Regions from separate parts of the Cutibacterium equinum genome, predicted to be linked through region 2. Evidence: riboswitches for the same ligand, from Rfam matches in the RefSeq annotation. Region 2 holds a riboswitch; the other holds the start of a gene.

Region 1 (5,270 bases), 790 kb from region 2:
CCTTGATGGAACACGGTATCTGCGGCACCCTCACCGTCATGGTGCTGGCCGTCACCACCCCCATGGTCGATCTGCTCACCTGGCTGCGGAAGTTCCACATTCCCGATCCGCTACTCGAGATCGCATCCCTGACCTACCGGCTCATCTTCGTGCTGCTCGACACCATGGTCAGCGCCAGTGAAGCTCAGCGTGCCCGCCTTGGTAACACCCCGGCAGGCAGATTCGGCGGGTTCAACCGGCGCATGAACAACACGGCTGCTTTGCTGGGTTCGGTGGGCATTCGCGCCTGGACACGGGCCAATCGCCTCAACGACGGCCTGGTCAATCGAGGATTTGAGTCTGCCTTGGTGACCCTGCCCGTCACACGCGTCGGATCGGCGCGGTTCAAGATCATTGTTGTTCTCGTCATCGCTGGCCTCTGGGCGATCAGTTGGACGACGACCGGAAGGATGCTCAGATGAGTGACGAGGTCCTGCTGTCGACCGAGCACCTGTACGCCACCCACCCTGGCCGGCCCATGGTGCTCACTGACGTCAACGTCTCCTTCCACGCCGGAGTTCGCGTGGCAATCCTGGGAGCGAACGGGTCAGGCAAGACGACGCTGATGCGCTGCCTGTCGGGCTCCCTCAAACCCATCAAGGGCAAGATCAAGAGGGGTGACACGGTGCTCGGGCACGGGCGCCGCCAGCTTCGTGAGCACCGCCGGGCGGTCCAGCTGGTCCTCCAGGACCCCGACGACCAGCTGTTCAGCGCTGACGTGAGTCAGGACGTCTCCTTCGGCCCGATGAACATGGGGCTAGACGTGGACGAGGTGCGCGAACGCGTCACTGAGGCCCTGCAACTGCTCGGGGCCAGCCATCTTGCCGAACGTGCCACACACCAGCTCTCCTACGGCGAGCGCAAGAGGATCGCCGTCGCCGGTGCCGTCGCCATGCGCCCGGATCTCCTTCTCCTTGACGAGCCCACAGCCGGACTCGACCCGGTCGGAGTCACCAGGATGCTGGCGGCCCTGGACCGGCTGCGAGACCACGGCACGACGGTGGCGATGGCCACCCACGACGTCGACCTGGCACTGGCTTGGGCTGACGAGGCCCTCATCGTCGTTGACGGGGGAGTACGGCAGGGGCCGATCGACGAATTGCTCGCAGACGTGCCCGTCGTGGAGAGGGCTCATCTGCACCTGCCGTGGACCCTCGAGTTGGCCCGGCGTCTTGGCATGGATGAACGTCCCCGGACGATGAACGAGGTCGTCGAGTTGTTGTCACACCGGTCTGCGAGCACTCCGCGCTGACGCCGTCACTCAGCGCGCTGCCAGGTCCACGCCACGACGGTGCGGGCGGGTTTCCAGCCTCGCAGCCGACCGATGCTGTCGGCGGTCTCGACGCTAAACCTCATGAGGTCACCGCCCAGATCCCGGTGCAAGGCTTCCACGAGCATCTCGGCCTCCATTGTCACCCCATGGACGACGAGTCGTCCCCCGATGGGCAGACGGGCCCGACACTGGTTGACGAGGGTCTCCGTCGCGCCGCCGCCGATGAAGATGGCGTCCGGGTCGGGCAGTCCCTCCGGGAGACCTCGGGTCAGGTCGGCGTCGATGACCTCGAACTGGCCCGGCAGCGTGAGCTCTGCGGCATTCGTGCGGGCATTGGCGGCCCGTTCTGCCTTGCGCTCCACCCCGACGGCTCGACAGGTCGGATCAGTGCGGCACCATTCCACCGCGATTGATCCGGCTCCGGTGCCCAGGTCCCACAGCAGTTGGTCCGGCATGGGGCGCAGGGCTGCCAGGGCGACGGCCCTCACCGGGTGTTTGGTGATGAGCCCGTCATGGGCGAAGTGCTTCTCGTCGAGGCCAGGCGTGCGTCCGAGGAGGGTGGCGTCAGGATCATGGGTCATGTGGGAAGCCTAGGTGGTGGTGGGGACACCAAGGGGTGTAGGGAGCACCCGAACCTTGACGACTGACCCGATGGCGCGGTGAGGGCTGCCACCCAGATGTGACAGAATCGACGCAGACTCGCAGGGAGGAATTCGGTGTGAATCCGAAGCGGTCCCGCCACTGTGAGCGCCTCAGCGCAAGCCAGGTCGATCCGGCGGGTCAGGTCACGGAAAAGCCGTGGCCTGACGGGCGCGGACCCGCAAGGAGGTCGTTCATGCCGCAGGCGCGCAGTGGTGCCACACCAGACGACGGGCTGTCCACCAGACAGCGACGGTTGCGGCCGATCTTGGCGGTCAATACCGGTGAGGGCAAAGGCAAGACCACAGCGGCCATGGGTACCGCCCTGCGCGCCTGGAACCAGGGATGGCGAGTCGGCGTGTTTCAGTTCGTGAAATCTGGACGGTGGCATGTCGGTGAGCAGGACGCCCTGCAGGCTCTCGGGAAACTGCACGAGGAGACCGGCGTTGGTGGGCCTGTGGTGTGGGAGGTCATGGGGACCGGATGGTCCTGGGCACGATCCTTCGACGCCGCAGAGAATCCTGAGGCTGCTGCTCGCGAGGGATGGCGGCACGTCTGCGAACTGCTGGCGAACCAGGCCATGGACTTCTACCTTCTTGACGAGTTCACCTATCCGCTCCACTGGGGATGGCTCGACGTCGAGGAGGTCGTCGACACCCTCGTCAATCGCCCTGGAACCCAGCACGTCGTCATCACGGGTCGTCACGCCCCGGCTGCGCTCGTCGAGGCCGCTGACCTCGTCACCGAGATGACCAAGATCACCCACCCCTTCGACGCCGGACAGCGCGGCCAGGCAGGAATCGAGTGGTGATGCATCTTCCCCGAATCCTCATTGCCGCCCCGGCCTCGGGAGGTGGCAAGACGACCGTGGCGACCGGTCTCATGGCAGCCCTGCGTGCCAGTGGCCGTACGGTGGCGCCGTTCAAGGTCGGCCCGGACTACATCGATCCGGGTTACCACTCGATGGCCAGCGGTCGTCCGGGTCGCAACCTGGACTCGGTGATGTGCGGTGAGGAGCTCATGGCTCCGCTGCTGGCCCACGGTTTCCTCACCCCCGACCCGGCCGACGTCGCGGTCATCGAGGGGGTGATGGGGCTGTTCGACGGCCAGCTCGGCACTGGGCGCGGGTCCAGCGCCGAGATCGCCACGACGACTCGGACCCCGGTGGTCGTCGTCGTCGACACCGCCCACGCCTCCCTCACCCACGCCGCGGTGGTGGCAGGTCTGGCGACCTTTGACCCGAGTGTCACCATCGCCGGTGCGATCCTCAACCGGGTCGCCTCGCCCCGCCACGGTGCCGAGATCGTCCGTGGCCTCGACCGTCTCGGCATCCCGGTGCTGGGACAGATTCCGCGCACCGAGTCGATCTTCGTGCCGTCACGCCACCTGGGCCTGGTCCCGGCGGGGGAGTGGGAGGATTCAGCTGCCAAGGTGGCGAGCCTGGGAGATCTCATCGCCGAGCACGTCGACCTTGACGCCGTCATGGAGTTGGCCAGGTCGGCCCCCGACCTCGACGCTGAGCCGTGGAATCCGAGAACCGCACTGGAATCAGCCGGTTGGCAAGCCCAGTCCTTCGACGAGCCCCCGATGGTCGGCATCTTCGCCGGGCGGGCCTTCACCTTCCGGTACCCCGAGACCACCGAGATGCTGCAGGCCGCCGGGTTCCGCGTCGTTGACGTCGACCCCCTCACAGATCGACGTCTCCCCGACGGGATCCGAGGGCTCTACCTGGGTGGTGGATTCCCGCAGATGCACGCCACGGATCTTGAGGACAACACCGAGCTGGCAGCAGATGTCCGCGCCCACGCTGCGGCCGGCATGCCGATCGTTGCGGAGTGCGCCGGGCTGCTGTACCTCTGCCGCCACCTCGATGGGCACGACATGTCCGGGGTGTTGCCGATGGATGCGGCCATGGCGAAGAGGTTGACGATGGGCTATCGCGTGGCCACCCGTGACTCCATCAGTGTCGTCGGCCATGAATTCCACCGCACCATGACGACCCCACTCGCTGACATCGACCCTGCCTGGCACATCGCCATGCCCGACGGCTCAGATCGCGCCGAGGGAGCTCTGGCGGACCCTGCCGGGCTGGGACGTCCCACCGTTCAGGCCTCGTATCTGCACCTGCACTGGGCAGGCCAGCCCTCCCAGGCGGTGTGGTTTGCCCGTGAGGTTGCCAGGCGCCACGAGGCCGCAGACGACCACGCGAGCGAGCCCGACTTGAATCACCACGGGGACAGCGACATCGCCGAGGGATTGGTCGATCTGGCCGTCAACGTGCGGGTTCCCGAGCCGCCGCAGTGGCTTCGTGAGGCCATCACTTCCACCGAGCACGACTGGGCGCGCTATCCGGACGCCACCCCGGCCCGCAACGCCCTGGCTGCCATGTACGACGTGAGGCCAGACAGCGTCCTGCCGACAGCCGGAGCCGCCGAGGCCTTTCCGCTCATCGCGACCACGCAGCCGCGTCACGCCGTCGTCGTCCATCCCCAATTCACCGAGCCCGAGGCTGCGTTGAGGGCGGCGGGGATTGACGTCGACCGGGTCATCCTCAAGGCATCCGACGGGTTCGCACTGGATCCGGGCCTTGTCCCCGAGGACGCCGATCTGGTCATCGTCGGGAATCCCACAAACCCCACGGGACGGCTGCATCCGGCCGCCGACCTGCTGGCCCTGCGTCGTCCTGGCCGGATCCTCGTCGTCGACGAGGCATTCATGGACGCCACCGACGAATCCCAGTCCCTCATCGGCAGTGACATGGACGACCTGCTGGTGCTGCGGTCCTTGACGAAGACCTATGGCCTGGCCGGCATCCGTGCCGGATACCTCGTCGGGGATCGGCGACTCGTCTCGCGGCTGGCAGCCCGTCAGACCCCGTGGTCGGTCTCGACGCCGGCCATCGCAGCCATGGTCGCCTGCACCGGACAGCAGGCCGCCCGTTTTCGCGACCAGTTGCGCGACGAGCTCCCGGCGGCCCGCGCTGATCTCGTCGGGCGCCTGCGGGAACTGGGCTTGCACGTCGTGGAGTCCGAGGCTCCCTTCGTCCTGGTCGACACCTCGTCGATCAGTGGCGATTCGGTACGCCAACCCCTGGCCGATCGTGGATTCGCCGTGCGACGCGGGGAGACCTTCCCCGGTCTGGGACCCACCTGGATCAGACTCGCCGTCCGCGACCCGGAAACCCACGCCGCGTTGTCTCAAGCCATCTGTGATCTGGTCGCACGTCCCCCCAAGGAGAACTGATGTCCTACTCGCCAGAACTTGTTCCCGGCACCGTCACCCTCGTCGGAGGTGGCCCCGGTGATCCCGGACTGCTGAC
Region 2 (5,270 bases):
GCTGTGGGTGGCTTCGGCCTCATCGTCGCCGAGGCCACCGCAGTGAGCCCGGAAGGGCGCATCAGCCCTTATGACACCGGGTTGTGGAATGACAACCAGATAGCGGCGTGGCGCACCGTCACCGATGCTGTTCACCAACTGGGCGGCACGATCGCCGTGCAGTTGGGCCACGCTGGCCGTAAGGCTTCCACCGAGAAGTGGTGGCCAGGATTCCACGGTGCTGTGGTGCCTCCCGAACGGGGCGGCTGGATTCCGGTCGGCCCGACTGACGCACCGGCTGACGGAAAGCAGTACGTCGGCCTGCCCGTGGCAGCCCTGGACGAGGACGGCATCGCGAAGGTCATCGACGACTTCCGCACCGCTGCAGCGCGAGCCGTGGAAGCCGGGTTCGACGCCGTCGAGATTCACAGCGCCCACGGTTACCTGCTGCACCAGTTCTACTCACCGCTGTCCAACACCCGCACCGACGGCTGGGGAGGTGACTTCGACGGACGTGTCCGTCTGCCTTTGGAGGTCGCGCGGGTTGTACGCGGCGCCATCCCCGACGACATGCCCCTGCTGGCGCGCCTGTCGGTCACTGACTGGCGAGACGACGGCTGGCAGGTCGAGGACTCCGTCGAATTGTCGCGTCGTTTTGCCGAGGCCGGCGTCGACCTGCTGGACGCTTCCTCGGGTGGTAACTCATCGGCACCCATCCCCGTCGCCCCGGCCTACCAGGCTGATCTGGCGGCACGGATACGCGCCGAGGCAGGGATTCCCACCGCCACCGTCGGCATGATCTGGACCGCAGAGCTGGCCGAGAAGCTGGTCGAAGACGGCAGCGCCGACGCCGTCATGGTCGGTCGAGCAGCCCTGCGTGACACCAATTGGCCGTTGCGCGCCGCTCACGAGCTGGGTGTTCCCAACGAGGACGCCCCGTGGCATCCGGCGAGGTTCCGAGGAGCCTGGCGCTGATCCTCGTCAACAAGCAATGGATTGTCACGGTGACGGCCCTGTCCCCCTTGGAATGACCCTTGTGAGCGGACCGGGCCGACGAACGTCAGCGATTCCATCTCTTTTTGTGCTTTGCGAACTTCTTGGATCCAGGGCCGAAGATGACGACGTCACTGAGGATGTTCGTCCCGCTCAAGGTGAGGACCGGGGCATCGGGGCCTGGCTGGGAGAGTCCGAGGACCTTGACTTCTCCGAGAACGTGCGACATCGAGTCCTCGATGCGCACCCCGTCGGGTACCAGGAGAGTCGCGTCGCACATGAAGATCGTCAGATCGATGGTGATGTGACGACTTGCCCACGACATGGACGTCAGGTCGAAGCACGGATCCCCCATGATGCCGATGACGTTGGTGTGCTTGGCCATCGTTCGTCCAGAGGCCCAGACCGTGTCGCTCATGATGCAGATCATGCGGTCGGTATCCGGGCCGGGAGCGACGCGCACGGGGTCTCCCTGATGGCCCACAGCGGGCAGGGCAATGTTCTCGACCGTCGCGCCCAGGTCAGAGAGCAACCCGCCCAGATCGCCATAGGTGCGGGCCTGCAAAGCAGCCTCGACGCGTTCGTCATGTTCATCGCGCGTGAGCTTTCCCTCGACCCACGCATTGTCGAGGATGTCCGTTGCCCGAGCGCGCTCAGCATCACCAATCCGCCAGTCGTCCGGGACCGTCATGGCGCAAGCCTACCAACGTCGGACTCCCCACAACATGCGTTGACTGTCCTTGATCAGCGTTCATATAGTGACCAGTGCACATGGTTCCCGTGTTCGCACGGGCCAAGAGGGAATCCGGTGAGAATCCGGAGCTGCCCCGCAGCGGTGTACGAGAACGACCGCCGTCATCACGCACTGTGCTTCGGCATGGGAAGCGACGGCCAGTAGGCAAAAAGTGCTCGTGAGTCCGAAGACCTGCCAGGTGTGGTCCCGCAACCGCGGGGCCCGGTTCGCGATCTCGCGGGAAGTATCGCAGCGTTCATGGGGACCAGTGTCCCCGCCGCATTCCGCCCGGTCGCGTGCCTACGGCATCGCACGGAGGAATTGCAATGAGCGCCGACCCCATTTCAACCATCCGCGTCCGCAAACGCGACGGATCCCTGGCCCCCTACGACGGCAACGAAGTCGCCGCATCCATCATGGATTCAGCCCGTGGGCTGGACGACGCCGTCGCCCGGGCAACCCTGCTGCAGGCTGAGGTGGAGATCACCCTGTTCGACGGCATCACCACCGATGCCCTGGACGAGGCCGTCATTCAGGTAGCCCTGGGCAATGCCAAGGACGACCCGGCCTTTGACACCATCGCAAGCCGTATCGCGGTCAAGAAGCTGTACAAGGAGGTCTTCGGCAACACCCATGACATCGTGGGTGACGTCGCCCCGGATCGGGTGCGCGATCTGCACCGTCTCTGCTTCCCGAGCACGATCAACAGTCTCGTCTCCGGCGGTCACCTCGACCAGCGTCTGGGCCAGGTCTTTGACCTTGACGCCCTGGCGGACGCCATCGACCCGACTCGTGACGACCTCCTCAACTTCACCGCCGTGCGCACCATCGTCAACCGTTACCTCTTGCGCACCGACAATCAGGCATTGGAGGTGCCTCAGTACTTCTGGATGCGCGTGGCGATGGGGCTCAGCCTGACCGAGGATGATCCGACCTCCTCGGCGCTGGCCTTGTATGACTCGATGAGCAACCTGCGTCACCTCGCGGCCGAATCGACCCTCGTCAACGCGGGAACCCCGGCTGGTCAGCTGTCCACCTGCTTCGTCATGCGCACCGAGGATGACCTCGAGCACATCGCTCGGACGATCCGTGACGTCATGTGGATCACCAAGGGCACCGGCGGCATGGGCGTTTCGATGTCGGATCTGCGCTGCGAGGGGTCACCGCTTCGCTCCGGCAACACCGCCTCGACTGGGCCGATCCCTGTCATGCACACCATCGATTCGACGCTGCAGGCAGTCTCGCGGGACGGGGAGAAACTCGGCTCGCTGTGCTTCTACATGGAGAACTGGCACATGGATTTCCCGCAGTTCCTCGATCTGCGGCGCGACTCCGGTGATCCTTACCGACGCACCCGCAACGCCGACACTGCGGTGTGGATCTCCGACGAGTTCATGAAGCGGGTCGCCAAGGACGAGGACTGGTACCTCTTCGACCCCGCCGAGACCCCCGATCTCACCGAGCTGACCGGGTCGGCCTTCTCGAAGCGGTACGCCCACTACATCGAGCAGGCCGAGGCCGGGGCGATCACGCGGTTCCATCGCACCACCGCCCGCGAGCAGTTCCGGGCCATCCTGGTGAGCCTGCAGACGACGTCCCACCCGTGGCTGACATGGAAGGACAGCGTCAACACCCGTGCGTTGAACAACAACACCGGGACGATTCACTCCTCGAATCTGTGCACCGAGATCTGCCTTCCCCAGGATCGCGACCACACCTCGGTGTGCAATCTGGCTTCGGTGAACCTCGCCGGGCACCTCGTCGGTCCGCGGGGGAAACGTCGCATGGACTGGCAGCAACTGGCCGCCACCACTCGCCTGGCGGTACGTCACCTGGACAACCTCGTCGACATCACTGCCTCGGCGGTGCCCCAGGCCGAGCGTTCCAATCTGGAGAACCGGGCCATCGGCCTGGGCGTCATGGGGCTGACGGACATGCTCGAGCAGGTGCGGGTGCCCTATGACTCCCCCGAGGCCTGCGAGATCGTCGACCGGGTGATCGAGTTCATCAGTTGGCACGCCATCGACACCTCTGTTGACCTGGCCGTCGAGCGTGGCTCGTACCCGATGTTCGAGGGCTCCGGCTGGTCGAAGGGAATGGTCCCGGTCGACACCCTGACCGTCCTCGAGCATGACCGTGGCATACCCGTTGACGTCGACCGGACGACGCGGATGGACTGGGACGGGCTGCGCGCCAAGGTGAGCCAAGGGATGCGCAATGCCACCGTCATGGCCATCGCCCCAACGGCGTCGATTGGCCTGGTTGCCGGCACGACCCCGGGCCTGGACCCGCAAGTGTCCCACGTGTTCTCCCGAACGAGCTCGGACGGGACGTTCCTCGAGGTCAACCCCAACCTCGTGGCCGACCTCAAGAAGCTCGGGCTGTGGGAGAAGGTGCGCGAGGAAGTGCTGCGTCACCAGGGCGATCCCAGTCAGATCGACGCCATCCCGGCCTCACTGCGACGTGTATACGGCACCTCCTCCACCCTCGACCCGATGGCCTACCTCAACGTGGCTGCCCGGGCCCAGAAGTGGGTGGACCAGGCCATCAGCCGAAACATCTACCTGGCGTCCCGGTCGGTCGGTGACATGGAGGACCTCTACACCGCTGCATGGCGCATGGGAGTCAAGACGACCTATTACCTTCACATGCTGCCCCGTCGCACCGCCGACAAGCCAGCGGTAGCGGTCGCCAAGGCTGCAGGGCGCCGCAACGGCCCTCGTCGCGGATTCGCGACCACAGTACGTCGCGACACCAGCGCCAAAGTATGCCTTGGGACTAGCATCACCCCTTGTTAATGTTGCGTGCCGTGGACGATCTCTTCAGCCCGCCAGGAGGCGAATGGCACCCGGTATCCCCGCAATTCGTGACCGTCAAGAGGCTCATGGTCTGCCTGACCTGGGGCATCCAGACAGTCATTCTCGCCGTCGTGCTGGGAATCTTCGTGACCTGGTGGGCTGGTGTCATCGCCGCCGTAGTTGGCTTGGTCCTCACCGGATGGCGGTTTTCGCGGATGCCGGCCGTCGTGGCTGCGATGGGCTGGTGCGAACGGGGAAGCGACCTGTGCATTCGCTCCGGGCCGTGGTTCCGGGAGATGGTCATCGTGCCCTATGGCAGGATGCAGGCCGTCGAGATCAAGGCTGGCCCCGTCGACCGGCACTGGGGTGTGGCATCCGTGGAGCTGGTCACCGCAGCGATGGCGACCAACGCCTCGATTGATGGTCTGCCCGCCGAGGAGGCCAAGGCCCTACGCGACCGGATCACGGAGATGGCCGAGGAGAAGGACGCGGCCCTGTGACCCCAGATCAACAGCGCCTCGACGAGGACCGACGCGACATCACCATTCCCCCCGCCCCGGTTGTCGAGCAGCCTGCGCCCGAGGGGGTCGTGGAGAGACGCCCACACTGGGCCACCCCTTTGGTGCGCGGCTGGATGGTCATCGCTGCCGCAGCCTTCATCCTGCTCAAGCAGTTGCTCCAGGACGGCAAGGACCTGCGCTCGTTGTCCGTCCGCGAACTGGGATTCGGCGGAAGCATCATCGTCGTCGTGGCCATCCTGCAGATCA

The links. A riboswitch is a leader RNA that binds a small molecule or an ion and turns the genes downstream of it on or off. The one in region 2 is predicted to bind cobalamin.
Region 1: linked by a shared signal. The riboswitch ahead of cobO (cob(I)yrinic acid a,c-diamide adenosyltransferase) and the one ahead of O6R08_RS09785 (ribonucleoside-diphosphate reductase subunit alpha) in region 2 are both predicted to bind cobalamin.

What each region holds. Positions count from the first base shown of each region.
Region 1 is NZ_CP115668.1:425,098-430,367, forward strand. It holds gene cbiQ (cobalt ECF transporter T component CbiQ) at 1-461, shown strand, start outside; gene O6R08_RS01910 (energy-coupling factor ABC transporter ATP-binding protein) at 458-1,291, shown strand; gene cbiT (precorrin-6Y C5,15-methyltransferase (decarboxylating) subunit CbiT) at 1,297-1,893, opposite strand; adenosylcobalamin (AdoCbl) riboswitch at 1,994-2,117, shown strand; gene cobO (cob(I)yrinic acid a,c-diamide adenosyltransferase) at 2,148-2,762, shown strand; gene O6R08_RS01925 (cobyrinate a,c-diamide synthase) at 2,762-5,194, shown strand; gene cobA (uroporphyrinogen-III C-methyltransferase) at 5,194-5,270, shown strand, end outside.
Region 2 is NZ_CP115668.1:2,147,181-2,152,450, forward strand. It holds gene O6R08_RS09775 (NADH:flavin oxidoreductase/NADH oxidase) at 1-954, shown strand, start outside; gene O6R08_RS09780 (DUF1707 SHOCT-like domain-containing protein) at 1,040-1,663, opposite strand; cobalamin riboswitch at 1,728-1,919, shown strand; gene O6R08_RS09785 (ribonucleoside-diphosphate reductase subunit alpha) at 2,032-4,503, shown strand; gene O6R08_RS09795 (PH domain-containing protein) at 4,740-5,003, shown strand; partial or broken gene O6R08_RS09800 (PH domain-containing protein) at 5,138-5,270, shown strand, end outside.